Regions from separate parts of the Mesorhizobium sp. M0571 genome, predicted to be linked through region 3. Evidence: riboswitches for the same ligand, from Rfam matches in the RefSeq annotation. Region 3 holds a riboswitch; each other region holds the start of a gene.
What was found. Region 3 has a riboswitch for cobalamin ahead of NKI85_RS09250 (DUF1636 family protein). Riboswitches for the same ligand answer to the same signal wherever they lie in the genome.

Region 1: another riboswitch for cobalamin. It lies ahead of metE (5-methyltetrahydropteroyltriglutamate--homocysteine S-methyltransferase); the one in region 3 lies ahead of NKI85_RS09250 (DUF1636 family protein).
Region 2: another riboswitch for cobalamin. It lies ahead of NKI85_RS29905 (CbtB domain-containing protein); the one in region 3 lies ahead of NKI85_RS09250 (DUF1636 family protein).

Annotation. Positions count from the first base shown of each region.
Region 1 is NZ_JAMYQT010000074.1:12,538-19,018, forward strand. Features, by position in the region: gene NKI85_RS35085 (trans-sulfuration enzyme family protein) at 1-337, shown strand, start outside; gene NKI85_RS35090 (dihydrodipicolinate synthase family protein) at 390-1,292, shown strand; gene NKI85_RS35095 (FMN-binding negative transcriptional regulator) at 1,327-1,542, shown strand; gene metE (5-methyltetrahydropteroyltriglutamate--homocysteine S-methyltransferase) at 1,650-3,986, opposite strand; cobalamin riboswitch at 4,082-4,282, opposite strand; gene NKI85_RS35105 (hypothetical protein) at 4,828-5,082, shown strand; gene NKI85_RS35110 (helix-turn-helix transcriptional regulator) at 5,400-6,233, opposite strand; gene NKI85_RS35115 (MFS transporter) at 6,294-6,481, opposite strand, start outside.
Region 2 is NZ_JAMYQT010000042.1:6,458-12,938, forward strand. Features, by position in the region: gene NKI85_RS29885 (methyltransferase family protein) at 1-12, opposite strand, end outside; gene NKI85_RS29890 (heparan-alpha-glucosaminide N-acetyltransferase) at 9-1,007, opposite strand; gene NKI85_RS29895 (MFS transporter) at 1,263-2,462, shown strand; gene NKI85_RS29900 (aromatic ring-hydroxylating oxygenase subunit alpha) at 2,441-3,634, opposite strand; cobalamin riboswitch at 3,776-3,971, shown strand; gene NKI85_RS29905 (CbtB domain-containing protein) at 4,008-4,187, shown strand; gene NKI85_RS29910 (CbtA family protein) at 4,203-4,985, shown strand; gene cobU (bifunctional adenosylcobinamide kinase/adenosylcobinamide-phosphate guanylyltransferase) at 4,978-5,499, shown strand; gene cobO (cob(I)yrinic acid a,c-diamide adenosyltransferase) at 5,501-6,130, shown strand.
Region 3 is NZ_JAMYQT010000005.1:254,880-261,360, reverse strand. Features, by position in the region: gene NKI85_RS09275 (NADH-quinone oxidoreductase subunit D) at 1-636, opposite strand, end outside; gene NKI85_RS09270 (NADH-quinone oxidoreductase subunit C) at 646-1,251, opposite strand; gene NKI85_RS09265 (NuoB/complex I 20 kDa subunit family protein) at 1,257-1,838, opposite strand; gene NKI85_RS09260 (NADH-quinone oxidoreductase subunit A) at 1,829-2,194, opposite strand; gene NKI85_RS09255 (winged helix-turn-helix domain-containing protein) at 2,530-3,738, shown strand; cobalamin riboswitch at 3,757-3,962, shown strand; gene NKI85_RS09250 (DUF1636 family protein) at 4,001-4,435, shown strand; gene cobW (cobalamin biosynthesis protein CobW) at 4,432-5,469, shown strand; gene cobN (cobaltochelatase subunit CobN) at 5,486-6,481, shown strand, end outside.

The DNA of each region.
Region 1 (6,481 bases), on a different contig from region 3:
TGTGAGTTATCCCTTCCTCGACTCGCACCCTGATCAGGTGACGGCGCGAAAACAGATGTCCAACGGATCGGGCATGTTGGCCTTTGGCCTCCACGCTGGATACGAAGGAGCGCGCCGGATGATGGACCGGCTCAACCTGATCACTCGCGCCGTCAGCCTCGGCGATGCCGACAGCCTCATCTATCACCCAGCAAGCCTCACCCGTGCCCGGCAGCCGATCCGCAAGGATGCGCATCTGGCCGATGGAGTGGGCGAGGACCTCATGCGTCTCTCGGTGGGTCTTGAAGACGCCGACGACCTAGTCGCGGACCTGCGGCGGGCTCTGGACGCCTTGTGATGACCTGTCGTCCGGCCAGTCCTGCGCTGACGCACAAACCTGGAGCCTTGCCATGGCATTCCTGAGCGGTCTTTCCGCGTTTCCCATCACGCCCGCCGATCGTGACGGCCGCGTCGATACCGTTGCTCTGCGCAGGCTGATTGCTCGGCTTGGCGCCGCTCAGGTCGACTCCATCGGTCTTCTCGGCAGCACCGGCACCTATATGTATCTGTCGCGCGAGGAACGGCGGCGGGCGCTCGCCGAGACCTTGGACGAAATCGCCGGGCGAATGCCGGTCGTGGTGGGTGTGGGCGCGCTGCGCACCGATGAAGCCGTGGGGCTCGCGCAAGACGCCCAGGCCCTTGGAGCTGCTGCGGGTTTGCTTGCCGCCGCCTCCTACACCCCGCTCACTGATGACGAGGTGTTCGAACATTTCTCCACGGTGGCGCGCGAAAGTGGCCTTCCGATCGTCATCTACGACAATCCAGGAACGACGCATTTCCGTTTCACCCCAGCACTCGTCAGCCGCCTGGCAAAGGTGCGGGGGATCGTCGCTATCAAGAATCCGACAGACAAGGGCGATGCGATCAAGAGCCATCTGGCCGACCAGAGGCGCACTATGCCGGAAGGGTTCTCGATCGGCTACAGCGGCGACTGGAACGCCGCAGAGGCCATGATCGCCGGCGCCAACACATGGTACAGCGTCCTCGCCGGCATCCTGCCCGAGGTCTGCGTGAAGATCGTCACGGCGGCGCAACAGGGCGATGCGGCCGAAGCGCGACGGATCGATGCCACGCTTGCGCCGCTCTGGAGCCTCTTCAAGGAGTTCTCGAGCCTTCGCGTCGTCTATGCACTTGCCGAATTGCTCGACATTTGCCGTACCGACCCCCCGCGTCCCATCCTGCCTCTGCCCTCAGCAGCGAAGCGCCAGATCGCCGCCGCGTTGGAACGCTTGCCATCGGATGTCAACCGGTGAACAGCGAACCCGGCGGCCAGTGAAGGAACCTGTCATGTATGTACCCGCGCATTTCGATGAACCGAGCCGAGAAGTCCTTTACGAACTGATCGAACAACGCACTTGGCGTGCTGATAACCATGGCTGGAGCGGTCTCGACGCCAATCACATCCCCTTCGAACTCGACACGTTACAGGGAGAAAACGGTACCCTTTACTCCTGCGCGATTAATACACGTGCCGAAGGAAAGTGCACATTCTCGCTCGAGTGACTTATTTCAAAGGATGTGATCGCGTTTTGGCACATTCACGGCCGACATGCGGCAGCCGGTCACTCACCACATGGTGAGCAACCAGGAAACCCTCCGGCCTCCACTTTCTACCGGAGCGCACGTGCTGCATCGACCATGTTCATGAGGGCAGGGCGGACCTCCTCCCATTTGCGTGTTTTGAGGCCACAGTCCGGGTTTACCCACAGTTGGGAATCCGACAGTCGCTCGCGGGCAAGCATGACGAGATCCGAAATCTCCCCGACTTCCGGGACACGTGGTGAGTGAATGTCGTAGACTCCGGGCCCGATTTCGTTCGGATATTTGGAGCTCGTGAAGGCGTCCAGCAGTTCCATTTTCGAGCGCGACGTCTCAATCGAAATGACATCCGCATCCATTTCAGCGATCGCGTCGATGATCTCGTTGAACTCCGAATAGCACATGTGGGTATGGATTTGAGTCGCGTCCTTTACACCCGTTGAAGCGATCCGGAAGCATTCGACAGCCCAGTCGAGATAGTCGTTCCAATCAGACTGGCGCAGTGGCAATCCTTCGCGAAACGCGGCCTCATCGATCTGGATCATCCTTGCGCCGGACCATTCGAGATCCGTCACTTCGTCGCGGATGGCGAGCGCGATCTGGCGGCATGCTTCGGAGCGCGGTACGTCGTCGCGAACAAAAGACCAGTTGAGAATGGTCACTGGGCCTGTGAGCATTCCCTTCACAGGGTTTTCCGTAAGCGACTGGGCGAATTGCCACCAGCGCAGCGTCATCGGATTGCGCCTCGATACGTCGCCGAAGATGATGGGGGGGCGCACGTAACGCGACCCATAGCTCTGCACCCAGGCATGCTGGGTGAAGGCGAAGCCGGACAGTTGCTCGCCGAAATACTGTACCATGTCGTTTCGTTCGAACTCACCGTGCACCAGCACGTCCAGCCCGATCTCTTCCTGCCAGCGAATTGCAGCTTCGATCTCCTTCTTCAGGAAGGTCTCGTAGTCGACATAGCTCAGCTGGCCCTTCGCATGAGCGGCCCGCGCCCTGCGTACCTGCGGCGTCTGCGGGAAGGACCCGATGGTCGTCGTCGGGAACGGCGGCAGCCCGAGCGTGCCGGCCTGGACTCTGGAGCGCTCGGCAAAAGCGCTCTCTCGTCGCTTCATGCTGTCGTCAATGCTGGCGATCCGTCCCTCAACAAGCGGGTCATGGATCTTCGTGGATGTCACGCGAGTGGCGGCAGCCTCGGCAGACGCTTTCAACGCGCCTGCCACCGCATCCCTGCCTTGAGTCAGGGCCCGGGCCAGCAACACCAACTCGTCGGTCTTCTGGGCCGCGAAGGCGAGCCACGACCTGATGTCCGCGTCGAGTTCGGTCTCCATGCGCAGGTCGATCGGCACGTGCAGCATCGAGCAAGAAGGCGCGATCTCGACGCGGTCCAAGGGCCAGCCGGCGACGATCGGTTTGATGCGGTCGAGAATGGCGGGCAGGTTCGCACGCCAGACGTTGCGGCCATCGATCAAGCCAAGCGAGAGCACCAGATCCTTCGGTGCGAGCCGACCCACGGTTTCCAGTTGCTCGGGAGCGCGCACGAGATCAATATGCAGCCCGGCCAGGGGCAGAGAAACCGCGGTTTCGAGATTGTCTCCCAGCGGCCCGAAATAGGTAGCCAGCATGATCTTCAGCTCGGGCGCGGCTTTCGACAGCTGGCCATAGGCGAATTCGAACGCAGCTCGTTCGTTCGGGTTCAGATCGAGGACAAGCGCTGGCTCATCGATCTGCACCCAGTCGGCTCCAGACAGCTTCAGCCTCTGCAGGAGTTGCTCGTAGACGGGCAGCAGCCGCGGCAGGAGCGCGATGGGATCGAATCCTTCGGCAGGCGATTTCGCCAGCTTGAGGAAGGTGATCGGTCCAAGGATGACTGGGCGTGTGTGAACGCCGAGAGCTTTAGCCTCGATGAAGTAATCGACCGGTTTCGTCGACGAGAGGGCGAACGTCTGATCATCGTTGAGTTCCGGCACAATGTAGTGATAGTTGGTGTCAAACCACTTGGTCATTTCCATCGCGGTTACATCAGACCGATGAGCCGCCTGCTGGTGACCAGCGTGTCGACAATCCTCCGTCTGACCCTGGTTGCCCCGCGCCATTGCGAAGTAGATGTCAAGTGGAACCTCGCCGCTATTCCAGCCGTAACGGGATGGAACGGCGCCGACCATGGCTGCGGTGTCGAGCACATGGTCGTAGAGCGAGAAGTCGTTCGACGGGATTTTCGACACGCCGCGATCGTGCTGCTCCTCCCAGCTAGCGGCACGGAGCGCCTTCGCGGTCGTGAGAAGGTCGGCAGCGGACGATTTTCCGGACCAGTAGCTTTCAAGCGCGAATTTCAGTTCTCGCCGACGACCGAAGCGGGGCACGCCGAGCGTTGCTACAGGAATTTGCTGAGAGACAGTCATGCCAGACCCCGATGGTTGGGGCGTCGGTGACAAGGAAGGCGCTAGCAGGCCGGCACGAACGCCAGGCTGCAGCGGCCACCGAGACACCCCGCCCGTGGACGTAATTCGCCGTGGCAGGTCTCCTGGCTCGCGGGGTCATAGCCTCTACCCGTCTTCCCAAGGCTATTCGCCTCAGTGACATGAGTGGGGTTGGCTCGCCGCTAACAGTTGCGGGGGCAGCGCCGGCATCGCACCGGCTTCCCTCTTAGCTCCGCTGCGGCAGCGCCGTACGGAGAACCACGACGCGGGAGACAATTACAGCAGTTCGCTTCTTTGTCAACGCCGCATAAAGAAATGTTTATGTCGTTATATTAAATTCCGTTGGCATGTTCCAAAGGTCGCCTCGAAAGCGAAAACTGTGGAAGCCTTGAGCGGCCGGTAAATCAAAGCAATGACGCACGGCGCCCTTGTCCAGGAGGATAGGAGTTCGTCGGCTGCCGGCAGCAAACATACCGGCAAGCGCCATGGTGCTGCTTAGCGCATCATGCGAACCACCTCGGCGTCGAACTTCGGCTCCGAGGTTCCGACCGCTTCGTCGCTCGCGACCATATTCGGCTCAATGGCGAGGCTGTTGCCCATGTGGAAGCTGTTGGCCGTGATGCCCTCGGTGATATGACACAACGATTTCGGGGGAGCACACCGAGGCCAGGCGCAGCGGCGTGTTGCGAAGTGATCGACGCCAATGTCTCGAACTGCTTGTTCGCAGCCCACCGGCTCAAGGTAACCCGGCTCAAACCACCGGGCCAGCTCAAGTCCTGTCCAAATGAGGCCTGAGCGGCAAATCGTCGTGCACGCGCACGGTTTGGCGTTCGATCTTGTGATGCGTCTTGGGCGGACAATCGCCACGGTGCAGCGCGCAGAAGCGGTCCCCAATTGGGAAGCCGAGGGCGGTGAGGGCAAGCCAGCGCCACAGGCGGAAGGGGACTTGGACCTGTTTGCCCTGCTGGACCACAAGTTCGCGACACAGGGCCTCAAGGAGAAGACCAAGAGTGATTATGCGCGGGACCTCGCCAAATTCATCAAAAGCAGCGGGCAGTCAAAGTTCGGCGCCGATTGACATGGAGATAGCCATCGCGGCGGACCGCCCAGGCGGACCGCAAGCCGGAATACAACCGGGTGCAGGCGGCCAAGCTCGTCCACAAGATGGCGTCGGGCACACACCGGCGATGGGAGAGCGGACCGTGGAGTGCAGGAACTTCACGCCTATCCACGCTCCCGTGGACGTGTCCTGCGGCACATCGGCAGCGATATTGAGGAGGCAGTTGAGCTTCTGGTCGAGCACTCTTACCTGCCACTACCTACGCTTAACGTCATCTCGTACTGAAAACGCACCACGCAAGGTCGAGATGTAACATGCGCCCTTCGTGGATGGTTCTAAGCTTCCTCGGGCGCGGTCAATCTGTGATAACGGTCGCTTGGAACCTCCATCACCGCGACGCGATCAAGGTTGGCGTATCGCGCTCGGTGGTAACCTTCTTCCTCCACTTCGGCGAAACTACACTGGGGAACGTCAAAGGTCGCAGCTTCCAATCCGAAGAAAGTCGTAGCGGTTTCTTCATCCAAGAAGTTCCACTCATCTTCTCCGTCGTCATATGTGACGCGAACATAGGAGGCCATGCGCACGGCTTCCTGATCACCCATCTCTGCGATGATGGCATCGCATTCTTTCTTCAGCTTTCCTGAAACCTCACCCTTATCCCAGTCATCCAAAGCCCGATAGATTTCTGGATGATAATACTCTGGCATCTCCTCTACATCGTCACCGATAAGCTCAATGGTGCGGACATATTGCGGATTTATCAAGAGTATTTTGTTGTCAAGGCTCCAACAATACAGCCATGGCCTGCTTGTGTTATTTCTACGCAGATTATGAAGTTCCTTCAACTGACGTAAAATCGATTCACGCGCCTTTTCATCGATAGGATATTGGCGGCTGCCAACAGTCGTCTTGATTCTGAGCGTGCCGTATCGCGTTTCGGCATCGGCAATTGCAAACGGGCTCGTGCGCCACTCCTCGACATCAATCTTCCAGCCCAGCAGCTCCTCGACCGTGCATTTCAACGTGAGACAAAGGTCCTTGATCTGCTCGACGTTCAACTGCGTTTTGCCTGTTTCCCACCGGGCCACAGTCTGTTGCGTCGTTGCCATCTGCTCTGCCAAATCTTTTTGAGTCATGCCCAGTCGAACCCTAAGCTCTTTCATGTTCATAACTCACCTCGCGTGTTCAACACACGCATTGGATGAATTAATCTAACACGTCAAGCGTGTTCAAAAATCGCAGCATGTGTTTTTAGGGCGTCTTCGAGGCTCCGGCAGCCGTTCGTGACCACTTGCGCAAGACACAGGGCTGGTACACAGCACGAATGGGCGATCAAAAATTACTGCTGCGATGCTCGTCATCAGCCAAGCTGCCGCCGCACCTTCCACTAGGGTGCCAAGGTTCGAAATGAGTGCAG
Region 2 (6,481 bases), on a different contig from region 3:
ACTGTCGGTCATTGTTGTCCTCCCAGCGTGCTCTCGGTCCTGGCCGTGCAGGTGCCGGCGAGCTCGCCAATATGCGCCTTCCACTCCGGGGACTGGTCATTGCTGTAAAGCCGATCAAGCGAGGCTTCGCCCTGGAGAGTGTCCAGCATGCAGACACAATAGCTGGAGCAGAACTCGGTGTCGCGCGTCTGCTCGCAGGATATTTGGCAGGATTTCAGGAAGTTCATCTCCCTGGTTTCGACTTGCGCCGGCATGACTTGCGAAAACAGCCAGACCGAGCCGATCAGCACTGGCTGATGGATCAGATAGAAGGCAAGGCTGTGCCGGCCGATGAAGACCAGCGGATTTGCCCAGCGGCCGGGCGCCAAGGTCGACAGCCGCGTCAGCACGCCGGAGGTGGCGGCGAGTTTGGTAGCCGCGATGCCGGCAAGCACGGCGCCGAACCAGGGCAGCAGCGGAACGTAGTCGTTGGAGCGCGGATTGGTCGCCGACAGCCCGACCCACCATAGGGCCGGATGATCGAAAACCGCGGATCGCAGATAGACGGGCGCGGCGACGACAAACGCCGCGACAAGCAGCGTCAGCAGCGCTGGCAGCCGCAGGAACGCCAGGCCGAGCAGGCTGGCCAGCGCAATCTCGTGCAATATGCCGAAGAAGATGAAGCCATCCGGCGTGGCGATGCGAGTGACCAGCGATATTGCGAGGGCGGCCCCGGCAACCATGGCGAAACGCTTCCAGAAGCCGGTCCAGTGGATCTTTCTGCCATGGGCAAGATAGAGGCTGACGCCGACCAGGAACAGGAAGCTTGAGGCGATGCAGCGCGCGTAGAATTTCCACCAGCCGAAAGCGGTGAGGCCGGGATCGGTGTAACCGAAGAATTCGAGATCCCAGGTGAAATGATAGCTCGCCATGGCAAGCAAAGCGACGCCGCGTGCGATGTCGATGGCGGCGATGCGCTTCAACTTTGGTTGGTCCTGAACGGAGGCGGTCGGCGTGTCGATGCTCATTGGTCTCGTTGTCTTGGTTCAGCCCCGGCAAGACGACTATCACGGTTGCCCCCGACAAAAGAAGCAGGCCGTGCCTCGCGTTGTACCGGCTGCGGCCGTTCAGCATCATGGCTCGCTTTAGGCCAGAGCCGGAAAGCCTTTGGCCGGCTTCGCTTTTTGCCGTGAAGGCGTCGGTTTCCTGTTACCCGCCGAGGCAACGCCACGGCAGATTTGTGCTCCAAACCTGCTTCGGGCGATTCTGCTTCGGGGAAAGCAATGGCTACACATGTGCGCCATCCGATCTGGCTTGCGGCCTTGCGGCCGGCGGATGCACGCACCTTCGCCTCGCTTTATGCGGTCGAATCCTTCGCGCGCGCCACCGTGTCCAGCGTCATCCCGATCCAGGCCTATGAGATTCTGCACAACGAGCAGATCGTTTCGATCCTCTACACGATCGTTGCGATGCTCGGCCTGTCGGCGACGCTGTTCATGCCGATGCTGATCCGGCGCTTTGCCCGGCGCTGGGTCTATACCGCCGGCGCCTGCCTGCTGGCCGTCGTCTCGCTGTTCTTCGTCACCCATACGCTGGCCGGCCAAGTGGTGGGCATGCTCTGCCGCGTCGTCGGCGCCGGCGCGCTGGCGATCACGCTCAACCTCTACATCATGGACCATATCCGCAAGACCGACTTCATGCAGGCCGAGTCGCTGCGCATGGCGTGGTCGATGCTTGCCTGGACCGCCGGGCCGACGCTCGGCATTTTCCTCTACACACGTTTCGGCATCTATGCGGCGCATGGCGCGGTGGCCGTCTTCGCCATGGCCTTGCTGGCGCTGTTCTGGACCTATCGGCTCGGCGACAACCAGTCGATCCGCCCCGGCAAGACACGGCCGGTCAATCCTCTGGCCAATATCGGCCGCTTCGTCGCGCAGCCAAGGCTGAGGCTCGCCTGGCTGATCGCCTTCGGCCGCTCCTGCTTCTGGACGACGTTCTTCGTCTATGGGCCGTTGTTTATGGTGATCACCGGCGAGGGCAAGCTGGCCGGCGGCCTTTTGGTTTCGGCCGGCAATGCGCTGCTGTTCATGGCCATCTTTTGGGGCAGGGCAGGAAAGCGTTTCGGCGGCCGGCGAACCATGACGTTCGCCTATTTCGCCATGTCGGCGACGCTGCTGGCGGCCGGCGCCGTCGGCGAGGCGGCACCGCTCGTCAGCGGCGCATTGCTGCTTTGCGGCGCCTTCTTCACCATTGCGCTCGATGCGCTGGGCTCGACCGCCTTCATGCGTTCGGTGCGCTCCTATGAGCGGGCGCAGATGGCGGCGGTCTACCGCACCTATCTCGACTTTTCCGAGCTGACGCCGCCGCTGGTCTATTCGGTGGTGCTGGCGTTCTTCGGCCTGGGCGCGGTTTTCGCGACGCTCGGCGTGTTGGCCGCTGCCTGTGGCTTCGTCACCTGGCGCTATCTGCCCAAATCGCTTTGATGTTCAAGCGCCGCATGCCGGTCGCGCACCCAGTTGTGGAAGCGGTGCAAGTCATATTCCTCGGGCATCAGCACGCCGGCCTTGTGGCGCATCGAGCGGAGGCCCTTCTGGTTGACCTCGCAGATGTCAGCGTCTTCCTCCAGCACTTGGGTACCGAAGGCGACGATATTGTCGATGTCCGCCGCCGGATCGGCGAGCGCTTCGGGCGAAAAAAGCCATTCGGCGGTGAGTTCGGTCTGCTCCGGCCCAAGCGGCACCAGCCGCACGGTCCTGACATAGTCGACGTGGCCGACGATGAACATCGACGGCAGGCTGGTGGCATAGGTCTGCCCGGCGGTACGCTCGGCCGGCGTCAGGCCGGAAAAGACCGAGCCGTGGACGCGCCCGTCGCGCGACCAGGTCTCGGCTCCTGCCCGCAAGCCGCCGGAAAATTCCGGCGCGTCATTGTCGGCATGGCGAGCCCATTCGGGATCGTCGTGGCGGCCCATCAGGCCGCGGCCATAGATCGGCACCAACCGCGACAGGTCCTTATGGACGCCGGGGCAATGCAGGCACTCGTTGAAGTTTTCCCAGAAAATCTTCCAGTTGCAGTTCATCACCTTGCGCAGCATATGGCCGCTCAGCAGCGTTTCCAGCGGCCAGTTGGCGAGGTTGCCGGATGCCGGATCGAAGGATGTTTCAGCCGAGCCGGCAGCGTCTTCCGCGAGGTTGACGAAGACAAAACCGCGCCACACCGACAGCGCCACCCGGTAGAGCGGATGATCGGCCTTATCGAAGCGGTCAGGCAGCGATTTCGACGGCACGCGCACCAGATCGCCGCGCAGCGAATAGGACCAGGCGTGATAGGGGCAGGTGATGAACCGCGCCTTCAGCCGGCCCTCGCTTTCCTGGCAAAGCTGCGAGCCGCGGTGCCGGCAGGTGTTGTGGAAGGCACGCAATTCGCCGGTCTCGTCGCGCAGCACGACGACCTCTTGCGTGCCTATACGGAACGTCCTGAAAGCCAGCGGCTGGGCAAGGTCGGCCTCTCGGCAGACGAGCACCCAGTTGCGATGCCAGATGGCGTCGAGATCGCGCTGGTAGCCCGCGATGTCCCAATAGGCCGGCGACGGCAGCGTCGGCTCGGCCCGGGTCAGGCCGTTATAGGGACCGCGCTCGTTCGGGCTGGGTTGCATGGCCGGCTTCCTCCCATGCGGCAGCCGACACCCGGCGGTGAAAATTGTCAATCAGGGGCGGGGCGCCGGCGGCTTGGCGAGACGGCGCATTCGCCACACGATCCGGCGGAATTTGGTTTGCCGGGCGCGGCGATTCTGCCTATAGTCCCTGATGTCGTCGGTTCCATTAGGGACCAAGAGGGAATGCGGTGCGGGCGATTTTTTGCCCAATGCCGTGGCTGCCCCCGCAACTGTGTGCGGTAGTCCTCTCCATATGCCACTGAAGGTGCGCCTTCGGGAAGGTGGGGAAGGGCGCTGATCCGCGAGCCAGGAGACCTGCCGGCGACAGGAAACTGACTTCTATGCCCTCGGGTGGAGGGCGAAAGGACAAGACATGAATACCGCTTCCGTTTCGCTCGGCGCTTCCGTCTCCTCGCAGTCGCGTTTCATGCAGCTGGCGCTTGCTGCATTCCTCGGCATTTTCGTCATGGGCTTTGTCGGCTTCTCGCATATCGATGCGGTCCACAATGCCGCGCACGACTATCGCCACTCGATGGGCTTTCCCTGCCACTGACAAGGGGCTGACATCATGACACTGTTTCGCAACGTCGTGTTCATCGCGGCGATCGCAGGGCTTGTGGCCGGCATCGCTCTCGCCTGCATGCAGGCCTATGCCACGGTGCCGCTCATCCTGAAGGCGGAAGTCTACGAACAGGCCGGCGGCGGCCATGACCATGCCGCGGCACCTGCGGCACCGGCCGAGAACGCCGCGGGCACGACGGCTATGAGCAGCGCCGCGCCGGCACCGGCTGAAGCAATGGCTCCGGCTGAGGACGAAGGCTGGGCGCCGGCCGATGGCTTCGAGCGCTTTGCCTTCAGCGTCGTTGCCAATATCGTCACCGGCATCGGCTTCGCATTGGTCCTAGTCGCGGTTTCGGAATTCGCCGGCGGCATCGGCAATTGGCGCCAGGGCCTGTTCTGGGGGCTGGCCGGCTTTGCCGTGTTCACGCTGGCGCCGGGCCTCGGCCTACCGCCGGAATTGCCGGCGATGCCGGCGGCCGACCTTGTCCAACGCCAGATCTGGTGGTGGGCAACAGTGGTGGCGACCGCCGCCGGGCTCGGCCTTATCGCCTTCCGCAGATCGTTGCCGCTGGCGATCCTTGCCGTAGCGTTGATCGTGGCGCCGCATATTGTCGGCGCGCCGCAGCCCGATAGTTTCGAAACGGCGATCCCGGAAGGCCTGCATCATCAGTTCGTGGTGGCGGTGACGCTGACCAATCTGGTGTTCTGGCTGGTGCTCGGCGCGGTCGTCGGCGTGGTGCGCGGACGCTTCACCGGCACGGCGACCAGCCTGCGCGACAGCTTTGCCTGACCGCGCTGCCGGGGCACTGACCCTGGTCATCGGCGGTGCGCGCTCCGGCAAGAGCGCCCATGCCGAGAGGCTGGTAACGGCTTGTCCGGCGCCGTGGAGCTATATCGCCACGGCGCAAGCCTATGACGAGGAGATGCGCCAGCGCATCGCGCTGCACCGCTCGCGGCGTGGCGAGGGCTGGACGACCATCGATGCGCCGCTCGACCTTGCCGGCGCGATCGAGGCGCTGCCTGACGGCCAGCCGGTGCTGATCGATTGCCTGACGCTGTGGCTGACCAACCATATGCTGGCCGAACATAATTGCGATGCCGAATGCCGAAGGCTGGCGGACGTGCTTTCGCGGCCGCGAGGACCGTGGTTCGTGGTGTCCAACGAAGTCGGGCAGGGCATCGTGCCGGACAATGCGCTGGCAAGGCAGTTTCGCGATGCCGCCGGCCGGTTGAACCAGGACGTCGCGGCTGTCGCGGACACCGTGCTTTTGATGGTGGCGGGGCTGCCGCTCAAGGTGAAATGACATGGCTGATACCAGGGACAAAGGCATCGATCCCAAGGGCGAGGAACGCCACCGCGCCAAGATGGTCAAGCGCAAGGCGGTGCAGGATGCCGAGGTCGCGGCCAAGACGGTCGAGAAGGGGCTGCTGATCGTCAACACCGGGCCGGGCAAGGGCAAGACCACGGCCGCCTTCGGGCTGGCGCTCAGGATGCTCGGCTACGGCAAGCGCGTCGGCGTCGTCCAGTTCATCAAGGGCAAGTGGCACACCGGCGAGAAGGACGCCTTTGCTGCCTTCGGTGACCGCGTCGTCTGGCACGCAATGGGCGAGGGCTTTACCTGGGAGACGCAGGACCTGAAGCGCGACATCGCGGCGGCCGAGGCCGCCTGGGCGAAGGCGCTCGAGCTGATGGCCGACCCGTCGATCAGCCTTGTGGTGCTCGACGAGCTCAACATCGCGCTGCGCTACGACTATCTCGACCTCGAAAAAGTGGTCGCGGCGCTGAAGGCCCGTCGCGAAGGCCTGCATGTCGTCGTCACCGGCCGCAACGCCAAGCCGGCATTGGTCGAGGCGGCCGATCTGGTCACCGAGATGGGCGTGACGAAGCACCACTTCTCCGCCGGAGTGAAGGCGCAGCAGGGGATAGAGTTCTGAGGGCTTGCCTCGGGACATTTCGGACGAAGGTCCAACTCGGATGACGCTTGCCAAGGCTGCCCACCGACTTCTCAAGACCTGGGTTCCTCGCCCTCCGCGAAGCGGGGGAGAGGTGGGCGCGCAGCGGCCCGCGCGGGGGGGTGGGTGGGGGCGGGTGGCCGGACCCGGGCGGGGGGGGGCCGCCCGCCCGCCCCGGAGAGGGGGCTTCGTAGAGCGCGGTTCCCCTCTCCGTCTCGGCTTCGCCGAGCCACCTCTCCCCACTTCGTGGGGCGAGGAAACCAAGCTGGAATGAAGCCGGGTCCAGCGCTGACGGGCAACTTTGTTCTTGCTTTGTGCCGGCAGCTATGCTAC
Region 3 (6,481 bases):
GGCATCGGCCAGGGAGACGGTAGCGATGTCGACATTGCGCTGCTTGAAGATGCGGTTGCCGGTCAAAAGCGCATCGAGATCGTCGAGCGATTTCAGGAACGGGTCGATCCAGTTGCCGATGTCCTCGATCAGCTTCTGCGGCAGGTCCTGGTGGACGCCGCCGGGGCGGAAATAGGCGGCATGCATGCGCGACCCCGAGGCGCGCTCGTAGAACACCATCAGCTTTTCGCGCTCGACGAAGCCCCACAGAGGCGGCGTCAGCGCACCGACATCCATCGCCTGCGTCGTCACGTTGAGAATATGCGACATGATGCGGCCGATTTCCGAATAGAGCACTCGGATCAACTGCCCGCGCTTTGGCACCTCGATGCCGAGCAGCCGCTCGACGGCGAGCGCAAAGGCATGCTCCTGGTTCATCGGCGCGCAATAATCGAGCCGGTCGAGATAGGGCACGGCCTGCAGATAAGTCTTGGCCTCGATCAGCTTTTCCGTGCCGCGATGCAACAGCCCGATATGCGGATCGACGCGATCGACGACTTCGCCGTCGAGTTCTAGTACCAACCGCAAAACACCATGGGCAGCAGGGTGCTGAGGCCCAAAGTTGATATTGAAGTTGCGAACGGAAGTCTCAGCCATTTTGGCGTCTCAATTCGTCTTGGCTTTTTCGTCGCCTGGAAGGACGTAATCCGTCCCCTCCCAAGGGCTGAGAAAATCGAAATTGCGGAATTCCTGCTTGAGCTCGACCGGCTCGTAGATGACGCGCTTGGCTTCGTCGTCGTAACGCACCTCGACGAAGCCGGTCAGCGGAAAATCCTTGCGCAGCGGATGACCCTCGAAGCCGTAGTCGGTCAAGATCCGCCGCAGATCGGGATGACCTGAGAACAGCACGCCGTAGAGATCATAGGTCTCGCGCTCGAACCAGTCGGCGCCGGGATATATCCCGGTGATCGACGGCACCAGCGTCTCTTCGTCGGCCTGGACCTTGATGCGGATGCGGATATTCTGTCTCGGCGACAGCAAGTGATAGACGACGTCGAAGCGCTTCGCCCGCGACGGATAATCGGCGCCGCAGACGTCAATGATCGAAATGAACTGGCATTTCGGGTCGTCGCGCAGGAAGGTCGTCACCTCGATCAGGTCGCGCGGTTCGACAGAAATGGTGAGCTCGCCATAAGCGAACACCGCCTCGCCGATCCGGCCGATCAGCTTCTCGCCGAGATAGGTCGAGAGGTCATTCAACGCCTGGGTCATGCCGCTCACCGCTCGATCGTGCCGGTGCGGCGGATCTTCTTCTGAAGGAGAAGGATGCCGTAGAGCAGCGCTTCGGCGCTCGGCGGGCAGCCGGGCACGTAGATGTCGACCGGCACGATGCGGTCGCAGCCGCGCACCACCGAATAGGAATAATGATAATAGCCGCCGCCATTGGCGCAGGAGCCCATCGAGATGACGTAGCGCGGCTCCGGCATCTGATCGTAGACCTTGCGCAGCGCCGGCGCCATCTTGTTGGTCAGCGTGCCGGCAACGATCATGATGTCGGACTGGCGCGGAGACGCGCGAGGCGCAACACCGAACCTCTCCGAGTCATAGCGCGGCATCGAGGTATGGATCATCTCGACGGCGCAGCAGGCGAGGCCAAACGTCATGAACATCAGCGAACCGCTGCGCGCCCAGGTGATCAGCGCCTCGGTCGAGGTGACGAGAAAACCCTTGTCGGCGAGCTCGTTGTTGATCTCCAGGAAAAACGGGTCGTCAGACCCGACCGGCCTGCCGGTGTTGGGGTCGATGAGGCCTTTGGGCTTCGGCGCGACGAGCGTGCCGGAACTGTCGTTCAATCCCATTCCAGCGCTCCTTTTTTCCATTCATAGGCAAAGCCGATGGTCAGCACCGCCAAAAACACCATCATCGACCAGAAACCGAGCATGCCGATCTGGCTGAACGACACCGCCCACGGAAACAGGAAGGCCACCTCCAGATCGAAGATGATGAACAGGATCGACACCAGGTAGAAGCGGATGTCGAACTTCATGCGGGCGTCGTCGAACGAGTTGAAGCCGCACTCATAGGCCGAAAGCTTTTCCGGATCGGGGTTGCGATAGGCGACCAGGAAGGGTGCGGCAAGCAGCGCCAGGCCGACAACCAGCGCCACGCCGATGAACAGGACGATGGGCAGGTACGAACTCAACAATGCGTTCATGCTGCAGCTTTCCGTTGGCGGCCAATCCACTCTGATTACAGCACGGGACCCACTTGCGGAAGCGTGACAGTTTAACCACTGAACCGTTTTAGGGGGCTCTATGCTGCAACGCGGCGAGGGTTAGCGCAGCGCTTTCGGCGAAGCAAGTCAAACCTTGTTCAAATCGCGGCGCTGGACGGCATATCCGGGAAAACTGGTCCGATCCGCTCCTGTTTGATTTCCTTCACTTTTCACTCCACTTTTCTCTCCTGACATGGATCCCGCCAAAACCCTGCTAGCATGGCACGGAATCGCAGGTCCTCTGCTCTGTCTGACATCATCAGGATGCCGCCTTGATAAAGGAAAAAATCTCGCTCGCCATGGCCCGCCGCATCGCGCTGGCGGCACAGGGATTCAATGACCCGCGCCCTACCGGCACGCCCGACCGCCGGCATTTGGCCCGGGTGCTTGCCCGTACCGGCCTGCTGCAGATCGATTCCGTCAGTGCTGTCGTGCGCGCCCATTATATGCCGCTCTATTCGCGGCTTGGCCGCTACAAGCTGGCGCTGCTCGACGACGCCGCCGTGACGCGCAAGCGCCTGGTTTTCGAATATTGGGCGCACGAAGCCTCGTTCCTGCCGGTCGAGACCTATCCGCTCATGCGCTGGCGCATGCAGCGGGCCGAGCGCGGCGACGAGATGTATCTGGGGCTGGCGAAATGGGGGCGTGAACGCGTTGCCTACATTGAAGACATCTATCGCGCGGTGGTTGATCGCGGCCCAATCGCCGCATCCGCTCTCGAAGGCCAGAAAGGCTCCGGCGGCTGGTGGGGCTGGAGCGACGCCAAGCACGCTTTCGAATGGCTGTTCTGGGCCGGCCGCATCACAACGGCGTCGCGTCGCGGCTTCGAGCGGCTTTACGATCTGCCCGAACGCGTGCTGCCGCCGGCGATCCTAGCCCTGCCGGTGCCCTCCGCGGAGGACGCGCATCGCGAATTGCTGCGTATCTCCGCCCGCGCCCACGGCGTTGCGACAGCAGGCGACCTGCGCGACTATTTCCGCCTCTCTCCCGCCGACATCAAGGGCCGGATCGAGGAACTGGTCGAGGCGGGCGAGCTATTGCCGGTACGCGTCGAAGGCTGGGATAAAACAGCCTATCTCCACAAGGACGCCCGTTTTCCGCGCAAGATCGAGGCACGCGCCCTGCTTGCCCCGTTCGATCCGGTCGTCTTCGAGCGGTCGCGCACCGAAAGACTGTTCGACTTCCGCTACCGTATCGAGATCTACACGCCGGCCGAAAAGCGCCAATACGGCTACTATGTGCTGCCTTTCCTGCTCGGCGACAGGATCGTGGCGCGCGTTGACCTCAAGGCCGACCGCCCGGCCGGCGTGCTGCGTGTCCATGCCGCCTACGCCGAACCCGGCGCGCCGGCTGAAACCGCGGCCCAACTCTTCGAGGAACTGAAGCTGATGCAGGGCTGGCTCGGGCTTGAGCGCATCGAGGTGACGGCTGCCGGGGACCTAGGCCAGCCGCTCGCCGATGTTGCCGCCGTAGACGTGCGTTGACACAACTGCCTCCACAAGCCTAAATCCGCTTCAGACGGTCTCCTCTCGGCAAAGGGAGGAGCCAAGAGGGAATGCGGTGCGAGATCGCAAGATTTCAAATCCGCGGCTGTCCCCGCAACTGTAAGCGACGAGCCTCGGCCGAAAACCACTGGGACGTTCCCGGGAAGGCGGCATCAAGGCGATGACCCGCGAGCCAGGAGACCTGCCGTCTAGGACATAAGAATCCGATCGCCTGGCGGGTTTTCCGGGCAAGGAGCCTGATTTGGAACGCGACAGCAGTTTTTTGGCTGAGACAGCGGATTTATTGTCCGGCCATGGCGATTCCCTGGCCGGCGTTACCGTGATCGTCTGCTCTTCCTGCCGTGACGAGACCGGTTCGGACGCTCATCCCCGCGCCGGCGAGCTGCTTGCCGAGGACACACGCCGCGCCGCTTCCGGCGAAAACATCAATATCCGCACCGTCGAATGCCTCGGCAACTGCAAGCGCCGGCTCAGCGCCGCCATCCTGCGCGACGGCTGCTGGAGCTACGTCTTCGGCGACCTGACCAAGACCAGCGGTGCCGATCTCGTCGCTGGCGCAAAGCTCTTCGCCACCTCGACGGACGGTCTCATTCCATGGCGCGGCCGCCCCGATTGCCTGAAGCGCGGCCTTGTGGCTCGAATCCCTCCCCTCGACCTTTTGAAGGATCAGATATGACCGCTTCCGTCTCCCGCGTGCCCTGCACCGTCGTCACCGGCTTTCTCGGCGCCGGCAAGACGACGCTGATCCGCCATCTGCTCGAAAATGCCAAAGGCAAGCGGCTGGCCATCATCGTCAACGAGTTCGGCGACATCGGCATCGACGGCGAGATTCTCAAGGGCTGCGGCATTGAAACTTGCCCCGAGGAAAACATCGTCGAACTGGCCAATGGCTGCATCTGCTGCACCGTCGCCGACGATTTCGTCCCCGCGCTGGACCAGATCCTGTCGCTGACGCCGAGGGTCGACCATATCCTGATCGAAACCTCCGGCCTCGCTCTGCCCAAGCCGCTGGTCCAGGCCTTCCAATGGCCGTCGGTGAAGAGCCGGGTGACAGTCGACGGCGTCATTGCCGTGGTCGACGGACCGGCCCTGGCCGATGGCCGCGTCGCCAATGACATGGACGCCCTGCGGGCGCAGCGCGCGCAGGACGAGACGCTTGACCATGACGATCCGGTCGAGGAGGTGTTCGAAGACCAGCTCGCTTGCGCCGACCTGATCATATTGTCGAAGAGCGACCTGATGGACGCCGCCGGCTCGGCCCGCGCCAATGCCGTCATCGGCAAGCACGTGGCGCGCGCGGTGAAGATCGTGCCGACCTCACAAGGCAAGGTCGATCCGTCTGTGCTGCTCGGCCTCGGCCTCGCCGTCGAGGACGACATCGAGAACCGCAAGACCCATCACGACGACGAACTCGACCACGAGCATGACGATTTCGATTCGTTCGTCATCGACATCGCGTCGGTGTCCAACCCGGACGAGCTGGCACAGCGCGTCGCCACGGCTGCGGAGGAAGAAAACGTGCTGCGCGTCAAGGGTTTCGTCGAGGTCGGTGGCAAGCCGATGCGGCTCTTGCTGCAGGCGGTCGGTCCGCGCGTCAACCATTATTACGACCGCGCCTGGACCGCAGAAGACGATCGCCGCTCGCGCCTCGTCGTCATCGGACTGAAAGGGCTGAACCGCCCGGCCATCGAGCGTATCCTCGCCGGCTGACAAAGCACGAACCGCGATGCACATCCTCACCACCACATCCGCCTCGCTCGACGATCTCGCCGAGCCTGTTGATCTCAGGCAAACGCCTGCGGATGTCGTGGCGCTGTCCTTCACCGACAGCGACCTGGCAGGGTTGGCGGCGGCGTGGAAGGCAGATGCGGATCGCTTGCCGTCGATGCGGCTCGCGGCCTTGCGCGATCTGCGCCATCCGATGTCCGTAGACCTGTGGATCGACAGCGTTGCCCGGCACGCCAAGGTTATCCTGGTCCGCATCCTCGGCGGCTATGAGTGGTGGCGCTATGGCTGCGACCAGCTTGCCTCGACCGCCCGGGCGCGCGGCATAAAACTGGCGCTGCTGCCCGGCGAATGCCGCGACGAGGATTTGCGGCTGATCGAATGCTCGACGTTGCCGCGCGAAGAGCTCGATGGATTGCTCGACTATTTCCGCGAAGGCGGCCCGGCAAATATGACGGCGCTGGTGCAGAGGCTGGCGCGACTGGCGGGGCAAGACGCGGCTGTCGCCGAACCGGTCAGCGTGCCGAAAGTCGGCCACTATCAACCAGGACTAGGCGTCGTACAGCGCGACGTTCCCCTCCCCCTCGAGGGGAGGGTCCGGCCGCAGGCCGGGGGTAGGGTCCTCTCTGAAGCGTGCCAACACTTTGAAGCGCGCCAACAGAAAGCGTCGAGCACTTCCGCAACGACCCCACCCGGCCCTGCGGGCCACCCTCCCCTCGAGGGGGAGGGAGAGGTCGCCCCCGTCATCCCAATCCTCTTCTACCGTTCGATGCTGCTCGCCGCCGATGTCGCGCCCATCGACGCGCTTTTTGAAGCGCTGACAGCGCGCGGCATGGTTCCCGTGCCGATCTTCGTCTCCAGCCTCAAGGACCCCGCGTCGCTCGCCTTCGTCGAGACCGTGCTTGCATCGTTGAAGCCTGCCGCAATCATCACCGCGACCGCCTTCGCCTCGGGCGCCGAGCCCGGCGTCGAAACCCTATTCGACCGCGCCGGCGTG